DNA from 2 places in the Paenibacillus sp. FSL P4-0176 genome. Region 2 is predicted to be linked to the other one. Evidence: riboswitches for the same ligand, from Rfam matches in the RefSeq annotation. Region 2 holds a riboswitch; the other holds the start of a gene.
What was found. A riboswitch is a leader RNA that binds a small molecule or an ion and turns the genes downstream of it on or off. The one in region 2 is predicted to bind glycine.

Region 1 (6,331 bases), 2.2 Mb from region 2:
CGGCATTCCAACGTATGAGACCTTCGGATTCGAAGCGCATATGCCAAAGCTGAATACGGAGAATGCTGAGGTTAAGGCCTATCTGCTGGAGGTTGCCGAGTATTGGATCAAGGAAGTAGGTGCGGACGGATGGCGGCTGGATGTGGCAGACGAAGTGGACGATGCATTCTGGCGTGATTTCCGCCGTGTAGTCAAAGCGGCTAATCCGGATGCCTATATTCTGGGCGAAGTATGGAACGAGTCTTCCTCCTGGTTGCAAGGTGACCAGTTCGATGCGTCCATGAACTATCCGTTTACCGATGCCGTGAATGCTTTCTTTGTGAAAAATACGATGCACGCCGAACAGTTCGCAAACTCCATCGGGCGACAGTTATCCCGTTATCCGCTTCAGGCCAGCGAAGTGGCGTTCAACTTGCTGGACAGCCACGATACCACGCGGCTGCTCACACTGTGTGAAGGCGACCAGCGCAAGATGAAGCTGGCTGCGTTATTCCAGTTCAGTTATATGGGTGCTCCGTGCATCTATTACGGAGACGAGATTGGCATGGACGGCGAACATGATCCGGGCTGCCGTAAATGCATGGAATGGGATGAAGCAAAGCAGGACCGAGAGCTGTTTAACTTTTATCAGAAACTGATCTCCCTACGTCATGCTCATCCTGCCCTGCGTGCAGAAGGCACCGTTCGTTTCCTGCAGGCTCGTCCCGATGGCAGCCAACTGGTATTTGAGCGACAAAATGAGGAGGAACGCATTCTGGTTCTGTTCAATCGATCAGATGAGACGGCTATTGTCGAGCTGGAGGCTGGTGACGAGGAATGGACCGAGTTATTCGGCGGAAACCATCGTACTGCCAAGGAAGATGGCATACTCGCCATTGAACTGCCCGCGTATGGATATGCCGTACTGAGTACTAGTCTCATATAAACACCAAGCTATACTTGCTCATATGCAAGACTGGAGTCTGTTCAGTTCATCGGCATATCAAACGAAATAGGCGCTCCCAGATCTGTTCCTGATCTGTGGAGCACCTATTTGATTTTGACGTTATTCATTATGGCCATGGATTACTCTGGCCGAACCAGCTGTTCCTTGAGCAACTGGATGGTGGCCTCATATTGTACAAGCCCCACTTGCAGACACAGACGCTGTGCAGGCGAAATACGTTCGCCGAATTCCTCCATCTGGCGCTGAAGTTCAGCGTATAACATTTCCTTTCGCTTCAACTGGCTGGATATCCAACCCGTTACGGTATCTTCATCCGCCAACTCTCCGAAATACAACCGCATCAGAAAATCAGAACGAAATACCTCAGCTTCCAAAGGACTCATTAAATAGGCGTGAAATTGCGTTGCTCCTTCAGGGGTCAATGAATACACGTTCTTATCAGGTTTCCCTTCCTGCTTCACCGATTCCTTAGTCAGCAATCCTGACTTTTCCATCTTCGCAAGTGTAGGATATATGGTGCCGAAACTGGCATCAAAGAAAAATGAAAAATATTGTTCAAAGTACTGCTTGATCTCGTATCCGGAACTTGGCTGATTGTGCAGTATTCCGAGGATGACATGCTGCGTGTTCATCGGTGTACCGCTCCTTTCCATTCCCCTTAACGTATCACAATCAGTACCCCTTGTTCAATGATCAGATGACGAAACGGTTGCTTTCAGAGCAACAGGCACAGCAGCAGGCTGGTCCTCCCTACGAGCTTCAGAACGTACCGGGCCGGAGCGTCTGATCCAGATGCAAAGCGCACCCAGAGTCAGTGTTACACCACCGATTACGGCGAGCAACATCGCATCCCGGCCAATTCCGTTTCCTCCGAGCACAAGGTTCATCATCCCTTCTACGGCATAAGTCGCTGGCAGATAATGACCGATCACTTGGTAGAAGTCAGGCATTACATCTCGCGGAATCGTTGATCCCGAGGACAGCATCAGCAGAGGCAACAGCGCACTGTTTAACCAAGCCCCAGCATTGCCAAGCAACAACAAGCTCAACTGAGCCATGAGTATAAAAGATATGGTGACCAGCAACTGGAACAGCCATAACATGAACCAACCGGCTGCTGACGATACCCCCATAATGTGCATCATCCCCGATCCAACGAGCGAGACGATAAATGCCGCACCAACATTAACGATGTTGCGGGCCCAGAAGCGCTCCCATTTCCCTGCCCTGCCACTCAGTTCTCCAGACACTTTTTGCAGATTCATGCCAAGCAACATTGCTCCGGTAAACGTAGCGGTTACAATCAACATCGGTACCATGGAGAAAGCAAAATTATCAACAGGATTCAGTCGCTCCACCTCTGCCTCCACGCGTGAAGATAACCCTACCGCAAGCGCATCGGATTGATCAGCAGTCATACCGGACTGATTCAGCACTCCGCGAATGCCATTCTCTTGTACTTCACGGTTCAACGTCGCTGTAACTTGTGCGGCTACGTTCTGCATCACACTTTTCACGGTAGCCACGTTTGATTCGTTCATCACATACTTCACTGTCATCGGTTTTGACAAGTCTTCTGCCTGTTGCATGAAACCTGATGGAATCTCAATAATCATGTACACATTCCGATCCGTTAACATCTGTCGTGCTTCTTGCATCGATTCAGATGGTTTGATCTCGAAATTCAGACCTGCCGCCAAAGACTTAGCCACTGGTTCAGCCGCTACCCCATCTTCATTCACGATGGTGACAGCCAATTGAGTCATTCTTTCGTTAACCTGGTCGTATCCGCTAAGCCAGATGATGTTAAAAAAAACCTGAAACAGCACAGCCGTAATTAAACCTACAATGGTGGCTCCGTTTTTCAAAAACAGCAGACTCGTCTGGAAAATACCTTTCATTCTATCCATCTCCTTTAATTTTGTTTCGCTCCTATATATATCGCATTGATATATGACAACAATTAATATATCTAATCGATATATAGATCGTCAATGTTTTTTTGTTTTTCTTCGTTGGAAAAAGACAAAAAAAGCCGATACATCTCTTCACCAGGAAGATTTGTACCGGCTTTTCATATCAATCCTATTACGTCTTAGGTTCTGCATCATTTTCAGTAGACGACTCCGTCTCAGGCTCTGCACGCTTTGCCTTCGGTTTAGCCAACTTCTGCATCATTTTGCGGCCGGTTGGTGTCTGGGCCAGTCCACCTTGGGCTGTCTCCCGATGGCGGCTCGGCATCGCACTGCCTACTTCCAGCATGACATCGATGACTTCGTCTGACGGAATGGCACTACGCACTCCGGCCAGGGCCATGTCAGCCGCAGCCAGCGCCGTAACTGCACCCAGTCCATTACGGACGATGCACGGGATTTCAACAAGGCCTGCGACCGGATCGCAGATAAGGCCCAGTGTATTTTTTAACGCCAAACCAACGGCATGAACGACCTGTTCCGGTGTACCTCCACGCAGTTCAACCATGGCACCCGCAGCCATGCCGATAGCGGAACCCACTTCCGCCTGACAGCCACCCTCGGCGCCGGAGATAAATGAATTGTTGGCGATAACATAACCAATCGCTCCCGCACAGAACAACCCGTTCACCAAATGTTCGTCCGTCCAGCCAAATCGCTCCTGTGAACTGATAAAAACACCCGGGATAATGCCGCAGGAACCGGCTGTTGGTGTTGCCACGATCCGGCCCATGGAGGCATTCACTTCAGATACACACAGGGCATACGCCATGGCAAGTGCGGAAGCATCTCCTGAACAAGTCTCACCCTTGCGAATGTACTCGGCCATTTTTTTGCCGTCTCCACCTGTTAATCCACTGCGTGATGTCGTATCTTCCGTTAACCCTTTGCGTACCGCTTCCTTCATCACCTGATAATATTCAGACATCTGCTTCACAACATCCGCTTCCGGTGTATTGGTCTCCTGAACCTGCTCCTCGATCATCAGCTGAGCAATGGTTTTGGATTCTGCTGTACAGATCGTATTCAGTTCGTGCAAATGTTTAAACCGCATCCGAATCAACTCCTCTCTTCAAATCAATGACACGAATGTCCAATACATGGTCCAGCTCCCTTAGACGCTTGAGCATATCAGGATTAGGCACACCATCCATTTCCATCGCGGTAAGCGCTTCGCCATCACGGGCTTTCCGGTCCACCTGCATATACCCGATGTTAACCCCGGATGAACTGATCGTGGACGTCACTGACGCGAGTACGCCCGCTTTATCCGCATGCCGCAGAACGAGTGTTGGAAACTCACCACTAATCTGAACACGAAAATCATTCATCGAATGCACGGATACGCTTCCACCACCAATGGATGCACCGATTAAGGAGCAGGCACGTTCTCCATGCCACAACTCAATTTTGACCGTATTCGGATGAGGAGCAGGCAGGCCACTTGTATAAAACTCAACCTCCATGCCCGCTTCCTCTGCGTATTGCTCTGCATCCGGGATACGCGGATCGTCTGTGACATAATCCAGCAGACCGCCGATCAGTGCCAGATCTGTTCCGTGCCCCTGATACGTATCTGCAAATGAACCGTACAGCGTCAGCCGAGCACGATCTGGCGTACATCCTAGCCACTGTCGAGCAATTCTCCCTAACCTTGCCGCTCCAGCTGTATGTGAACTTGAAGGCCCCGTCATCGACGGACCAATAATTGAGAAAACATCTTTAAATCGCACCTTGTAACCCTCCATTATTAATCATGATTCATATTTGTAAAATGTATTCGTCATTTCGATCCCGGAGTTCCATCCACAATGTCCCTTATTTTGGATATGATGACATCAAAAAAGGACAGAAGAAGGCCTCAGGCCCTCTCTCTGTCCTCGATACCTGAGAGTTTCACGATCAGCAGTGTCTCACGACAAGGGTACACTGCCTGCGATTACAGACAAGTTCACCGGGTTGACTGATCATATACCCCTTGGGTGGCGCAGTTCGCGCACTCTCCAGAGTTGCGTCCAACGATGGTACATTTACCTGAGAGATTAACCACTGCGCCGGGTGCGCAGTAGCTTGCTCCTTCGGTGCCTGAACACTAGCCATATTGCTCGGCTAACCCAGGTCTCTCCCGCTCGTTATCATCCGCTGTATTATCTTAATTCGATTCGAATTGGTATATTTCTAAATTTTTGATCAAGTATACCCATAGAGTAATGTACAATATCATATATGTCAACAAAAGTAACGTGTAATTATCATAAGTTCGATGTCTATTTTAACTGAAACGAATAGCATTCAGATTTCTCACTTCCGCTGAGGCACTCGTGACGTTGCTAGTTGTCGTAAATTGGATACTTATCGTGTATGCATTAGTCGTTGTAGTCGGGGATGTATCCACGTAAGTGTTGGAGGAAAGAAACCTCAACGTTCCCGAAGCATTACCGGTTCGTGAGAGTTGCAATTGATTAATTAAAACTCCGTTACGTCTCAGATTAATGTTATACGCAATACTCCAGTTAGATCCTACAACTATTGCTACTTGTGTACTATTATCGATTTTCACGCGTTGACCTGCCACTACAGGTACATTAAGTGTCTGAATCGTCGTTTCAGCTACTAATGAAAGACCCAACGCCGTGGTTTGGCTATCAGCAAACAAGGAAGAATCCGCAGGAGCAGAAGCTGCTGTTGATCCGGTCGCACCTGTAACCCCTGTGACTCCGGTCGCTCCCGTTGCTCCCGTTACTCCGGACGTCCCGGTTGTTCCCGTCACGCCTGTCGCACCTGTAACCCCTGTGGCTCCGGTCGTTCCCGTTACGCCTGTCGCACCTGTAATACCAGTGACTCCGGTCGTCCCTGTTACTCCCGTTGCGCCTGTATCTCCAGTGACTCCTGTTGCTCCCGTCAATCCGGTTGCACCTGTAACACCAGTATCTCCAGTCGCCCCTGTTACGCCTGTTGCACCTGTAGCCCCAGTAACTCCGGTCGTTCCTGTAAGTCCTGTCGCGCCCGTATCTCCAGTAACTCCGGTCGTCCCCGTTACGCCTGTCGCACCTGTAACACCAGTAACTCCGGTCGTCCCCGTTACGCCTGTCACTCCCGTAGCTCCAGTAACTCCGGTCGTTCCCGTAACTCCCGTTGCACCAGTAGCTCCGGTCGCCCCCGTCAATCCTGTCGCACCTGTATCTCCAGTGACTCCGGTCGCTCCCGTCACGCCTGTTGCGCCTGTAACACCAGTAACTCCGGTCGTCCCCGTTACGCCTGTTGCGCCTGTAACACCAGTGACCCCAGTCGTTCCTGTCAGTCCTGTCGCTCCCGTATCTCCAGTAACTCCGGTCGCCCCAGTTACGCCTGTCGCACCTGTAGCCCCAGTGACCCCAGTCGTTCCTGTTATTCCCGTACTACCGGTGACACC
Region 2 (6,331 bases):
GCGCATCGTGAAGGCAAATGGGTTGGCATGTGTGGTGAGATGGCAGGAGACGAAACAGCAATTCCATTGCTGCTTGGTCTTGGATTGGATGAGTTCAGCATGAGCGCAACCTCCATTCTGCCAGCTCGTAGTCAGATCACCAAGCTGTCCCGTGCGGATATGCAGGAACTGGCTGCTAAAGCTCTGGATATGCAAACGGCTGAACAAGTCGTTGAATTGGTTCAAAGCATTCAAGCGTAATTTTGCCGGGGTTTCCTCCGTATTTGAGGTTTTTCTTTTTCCGATAATGAGCTGCATCCATGCAGCGATTTTGCCGGTATCCGCTGTTACAGCGGGTACTGGCTTTTTTTGTTGCTCGAACGTATAGGAATTAGAAGGGGAGTACGAGGAGAAAGGTCCTGTAATGTCTAGCCAAAAAAATGCTCTTACTGATGTAGTTAACATCAACAAGAGCATGATTAGTAATACACTTAGTGCTTAACTGCAAGCGCAGTTCAGTACAGGTTTGCGAGCGGCGGTGGTTTCATCCAGACGAGTGACCGGTGTTCCGTAAGGTGCGTTGAGTACCAATTCTGGTGTCTCTTCCGCTTCTTTGGCAATCCGTATCATCGTATCAATGAAGCCATCCAGCGTTTCTTTACTTTCGGTTTCTGTCGGCTCGATCATGATGCATTCCTCCACGTTGAGCGGGAAGTACACCGTAGGTGGGTGATATCCAAAATCAAGCAATCGTTTGGCAACATCAAGTGTGCGCACACCGTATTGCTTCAAACCCCGACCAGACATGACAAATTCATGTTTACATACGCCTGGATACGGAATCTCGTAGTAAGGTGCGAGACGGGCCATCATATAATTAGCATTCAGTACCGCGCATTCAGAGACTCGGCGTAACCCTTCCGGCCCATAGGTGCGAATGTAGGCATAGGCACGTACCAAAATACCGAAGTTGCCGTAGTAGGCTTTTACCCGCCCAATGGATTGATCGCCTTCACGATCGAATGCATACATACCATCATCATTTTTGATTACCATTGGCTTAGGCAGGAACGGAACTAAACGACTCTTCACGCCGACTGGTCCGGCGCCTGGTCCACCACCGCCATGAGGCGTACTCATCGTTTTGTGCAAGTTCAGATGCACCACGTCAAAGCCCATATCACCCGGACGGGTAATGCCCATAATGGCATTGGAGTTGGCTCCATCGTAGTACAACAAGCCACCAGCCTGATGTACGATGGATGCAATCTCCTGAATGTCTTTCTCGAACAAACCAAGTGTATTCGGGTTTGTCAGCATCAATGCTGCTGTATCGGAACCAACGGCTGCACGGAGTGCGTCCAGATCGACCAGTCCGTCTGCACGGGACGGAATTGTCACAGTCTCAAATCCTGCAACGGTTGCACTTGCCGGGTTGGTACCATGAGAGGAATCGGGCACGATGACTTTGGTACGTTGTTCGCCACGACCTTCGTGGTAGGCACGAATCATCATAAGTCCAGTCCATTCTCCATGAGCACCAGCGGCTGGTTGCAGGGTCACAGCGTCCATACCTGTCAGACCTGCAAGGTCGTTTTGCAACGTATATAACAGTTCAAGTGCACCTTGAATGCTGGATTCATGCTGGTACGGATGGATTTTGGCGAATCCATTGTAACGAGCAACATCCTCATTGATCTTTGGATTGTATTTCATCGTACAAGAGCCCAGTGGATAAAATCCGTTATCTACACCGAAGTTGCGACGGGAGAGCGCAGTATAATGTCGAATAACATCTACCTCGAACACTTCCGGTAGTGCCGCTGCTTCCGAACGGAGCATTTCCCGGGGAATCAACGTATCGGCAGACTGGCGAGGAACGTCACATTCTGGCAAGGAATAAGCGACACGTCCGGGGCTGCTGAGTTCAAAAATCAATGATTTTTCTGGAGCAGGAGATAAGGTCTGTGCACTAAATGTTGTATCCGTCTCAGGTTGAACCGAGGTGGAGACAGAGGTACCTGTTTTCGATTGTCCGTGTACCGATGTTGTCGTTGTCGTCGTCGTTTCCTGAGTCACAGCGATCCCTCCAATGCTCGTGCGAATTCGTCAATCTCTTCCTTAGTGCGCCGTTCGGTAACAGCAATCAGCATATGTCCGGCAAGCTCAGGATAATAACGTCCAAGTTCGTAGCCACCAATAAAGCCTGCATCCAGCAGTTTCAACTGAAGAGCATCCACGTCTGTTCCTTCAGGAAGTTTAATCACGAATTCATTAAATGTTGGTGCATTAAAAGTAAGACAAACTCCAGGAATTGCAGTTAATGTATTCAGGGTGTAATGACTCTTTTGCAAATTCAGATCCGCGACATCGATCATACCCTGTTTACCCATGATGGACATATACACAGATGCGCTGAGTGCAAGCAAAGCTTGGTTGGAACAGATGTTGGATGTCGCTTTTTCGCGGCGGATATGCTGTTCACGTGCTTGCAGTGTGAGTACAAAACCACGTTTGCCGTTGCGATCCGTGGTCTGGCCTACAATTCGGCCAGGAATTCGGCGCATATGAGGCTGGGACACGGCGAAATATCCGCATGTCGGGCCGCCGAGTGAAGCGGCGATACCGAGGGGCTGCGCATCGCCAACAACGATGTCGGCACCCAGCTTGCCTGGGGCTTCCAGCAGACCCAGCGATAGCGGGTTGGCACTTACAACGAGCAGGCCCTTGTGCGCATGCACGAGGTCGGCAGCCTGCTTCACATTTTCCACGGCACCGAAGAAGTTCGGACTCTGGATCATGACAGCAGCGGTATCGTCTGATATGGCGGTTTGCAGGGCATCCCAGTCAGTGACGCCATCCTTATAACCAATCTCGACAATCTCCAGACGGAGTCCGTGCGCATATGCCTGCAATACCTGACGGGCTTCCGGATGAACGGTACGGGGTACGATGAGCTGTTTGCGACGAGTTGCCGCTGCGGCCAAATTACCGGCTTCCGCAAAAGCTGTTGCGCCGTCATACATACTGGCATTGGCTACAGCCATACCGGTTAATTCACAGATGTAGGATTGAAATTCGAAAATGGCCTGTAGTTCACCTTGGCTGATCTCAGGCTGATAAGGTGTGTAGGCAGTGTAGAACTCGGAACGGGAAATGACATGATTGATGACGGAAGGAACATGATGATCGTATATGCCTGCGCCGAGGAAGCTGGCGTGTGTTTCAAAATTGGCGTTGGCGCCGGCTTGTTTGGACATGTGACGTGTCAGCGCATATTCATCGAGTTTGGAGGATACAGGTAGCTCGCCCTGATAACGAATCTCTTTTGGAATGTCCTGAAACAAATCCTCCAGCGTATCCACACCGATGGTTGCGAGCATGGCGCTCTGATCTTGCTCAGTCATGGGAATGTAACGGTGCTTGCTCATGCTTGATCAGCTCCTTGAGTAGGTGTCTTCGACGTACGTGTCCGTTTATGAAAAGGGGTCTTTACGACCTCGGCTTTTAGTTTCTTGCCGCGGATCTCAATCTCAAGTGGGGTTCCCAGCGCAGCGTATTTGCTGTCGATGAGGGCAAGACCCAGATTACGCTTCAATGAAGGTGATTGTGTGCCTGTTGTCACTTCACCAATCTGTACGCCTTCGGCGTAAATCGGATAGTGGGGGCGGGGAATACCGCGCTCCAACACTTCGATGCCGACCAGTTTGCGGGCGGGCCCGTCAGTTTTTTGCTGTAACAAGGCTTCGTGTCCGATAAAAGGTCCGGCATTCAGCTTCACAAACATACCTACGCCAGCTTCGAGTGGAGAGATAGTTGCCGACAATTCCTGTCCATACAGAGGGAGCTTTGCTTCAAAGCGCAGTGTATCCCGGGCACCAAGTCCGGTTGGTACGAGTCCGTAACCTTCACCGGCTTGCATTAATCCATTCCAGACCACAGCGGCCTGGTCCGCAGGAACATATAGCTCAAAGCCATCTTCACCGGTATAACCGGTACGGGACAACAGTAATTTTACTCCACATACTTCAGCATCCTGAACAAAACGAAACGGTTCAATCGAGGATAGATCCGTATCTGTAACTTTCCCGATAATGTCTACAGCCAGTGGACCTTGCAAGGCGAGCAGCGCTGTCTGCTCCGAATCATTGGTCATACTTACGCCGGGGATCAAGTGCTCTTGCAGCCACGCCCAATCCTTGTCGATGTTGGAGGCGTTAACCACAAGCATATAATGCTGATCTTCCAGCTTATACACGAGCAGATCATCCACCACACCGCCATCTGGATAACACATCAGGGTGTACTGGGCTTGACCGGGAACCAGCGTGGTCACATCATTAGTCATCATTTGTTGCAAAAAAACTTCAGCCTGCTCACCCTGTACCGTGAATTCGCCCATATGGGATACATCGAACAGTCCCGCGCGCTCGCGTACCGCTTCATGTTCTTTCTGGATTCCGCTAAATTGTACCGGAAGCTCCCAGCCTCCAAAATCAATGCACCGTACGCCTTCGTATTGCTGATATAGTGGGAAGAGTGGTGTTCTAAGCAAATCGGACATCAAATCACCTCGTCATGGGCCGTGAGCCGGCCGGATATACAATCGTGGATCAATGAACCAGGGTATTTTTAAATTTTTAGCTAGATATTTTCATCACATAAGTATGGTAAGGCAGCTATGGCAGCGCCGTTCTACATCCTGTTTTTCGTTTTTTGGGAAAAAGGAAAAGGACAGGCCAAAGAATCGGCATGCCAAGTAGCACGCTGTATTCTAAGGCTCTGTCCCTTGTACCTGAGAGTTACCCCGCTGCGTTGTGCAGCAGGTTTCCCCTTGGGTGATCATAACGCCCGCACAGGGCGAATAGATGCTCTCCAGAGTTGCGTCCCGTAAAAGTCCTTTTGCCTGAGAGATTCACCTCCGCTTATCGGTGGTTTACTCCTTCGGCGTTACCTCATGTACATCCCGAATCGGGTGTCACGGGTAATCTCTCCCTTTACATTCATCCGCGGGTATAACATAGTCCAATAAACACTTTTACTCCTCTCATTAAAACGTGAATCCACTGCTGATGTCAAGAACGATGTCATAGATAATAATTAAAAACCGAATATTTATTTTTCTTTCGATATTATTGTTCGTCTATTTAAAAAGACTGCGCTTACTATTCTAATATTCACCAGTATATGAAGAAAGAGTGTAATCCGGTTACAGGATTTAGAGGTGTTCAGCAAATAAATTGTGAGGTATCTTGACATTTGATTCAAAAATGTCATACGCTATGTTCTGGGAAAAAGGTTAAGGTCAAAGAACGCATGCACTCATTTAATGAAAAGCGAGGCGGATATCGATGAGCGAATTGAAAAGTGATTTCCTGTACAGTGAAGAGCACGAATGGGTGCAAACCGTAGGGGAGGATACTGTACGTATTGGCATTACCGAGTTCGCGCAGCATCAGCTGGGTGACATTGTGTTTGTGGAATTGCCTGACCTTGAAACCAATGTAAAAGCAGAGGACAGCATTGGAACGATCGAATCGGTCAAAACGGTTTCGGACTTGTTCTCTCCCGTCACAGGTTCAATTATTGCAGTGAATGATTCGTTGCAGGACTCCCCTGAACTTGTGAACAGCTCTCCTTACGAGGAAGGCTGGATGATTGAGATCCGTGTTGAGGGAGATCTGACAGCAGCATTGTCTACATTGATGAATGCAGACGCGTATCGGAAACATACGGAAGAATAGTATCAACGAACTTGTACTTATTAACATATATTTTATAATTAAATGATATGAGCTTCATATTGTTTCGACCTGTGTGAGCCGGATGCTTGCACAGGTTTTTTGTGCTTTCCAAGAATGGTTTCCAATGCGGATTTGAGCAGATTGTGGATGTACATCACCAGATTGGACCAAGCTATAGGTAGGAAAATTATTCTGGAAATGATAAAAGTCATAGGCAAGAAAAGCCTTGTGTATCAATGGGTTCAGCCATTATGCATCCATTAAAACGATTACATAACCTAATGTTGTCATCATTGTTCATGACGAAAGTACGCTTTCATTTCATTGAACAGGAGAGCATTCTCGCTTAGGATTACAGCAGGGGAGAAATGATACCCCTTTCATAAATCATAATCACTTGATCCAAGGAGGATAATACAATGAGTAATTTGGACCAATCGTCCAATTCCAAAGGTGGGCTACGGGTAGGTGTTCAGCGTTTTGGCCGATTCCTGAGTGGTATGGTCATGCCAAATATGGGAGCGTTCATCGCCTGGGGATTAATTACAGCTCTGTTCATTCCAACAGGCTGGTTCCCTAACGAGACGCTTGCACAGCTAGTCGATCCG

Region 1: linked by a shared signal. The riboswitch ahead of sdaAB (L-serine ammonia-lyase, iron-sulfur-dependent subunit beta) and the one ahead of gcvT (glycine cleavage system aminomethyltransferase GcvT) in region 2 are both predicted to bind glycine.

Annotation. Positions count from the first base shown of each region.
Region 1 is NZ_CP150242.1:533,958-540,288, reverse strand. It holds gene MKY95_RS02570 (alpha-glycosidase) at 1-925, shown strand, start outside; gene MKY95_RS02565 (helix-turn-helix transcriptional regulator) at 1,066-1,578, opposite strand; gene MKY95_RS02560 (ABC transporter permease) at 1,633-2,847, opposite strand; gene sdaAA (L-serine ammonia-lyase, iron-sulfur-dependent, subunit alpha) at 3,035-3,973, opposite strand; gene sdaAB (L-serine ammonia-lyase, iron-sulfur-dependent subunit beta) at 3,963-4,652, opposite strand; glycine riboswitch at 4,933-5,057, opposite strand; gene MKY95_RS02545 (collagen-like triple helix repeat-containing protein) at 5,192-6,331, opposite strand, start outside.
Region 2 is NZ_CP150242.1:5,607,074-5,613,404, reverse strand. It holds gene ptsP (phosphoenolpyruvate--protein phosphotransferase) at 1-240, shown strand, start outside; gene gcvPB (aminomethyl-transferring glycine dehydrogenase subunit GcvPB) at 478-1,917, opposite strand; gene gcvPA (aminomethyl-transferring glycine dehydrogenase subunit GcvPA) at 2,055-3,410, opposite strand; gene gcvT (glycine cleavage system aminomethyltransferase GcvT) at 3,407-4,543, opposite strand; glycine riboswitch at 4,864-4,986, opposite strand; gene gcvH (glycine cleavage system protein GcvH) at 5,331-5,723, shown strand; gene MKY95_RS25950 (PTS mannitol transporter subunit IICB) at 6,143-6,331, shown strand, end outside.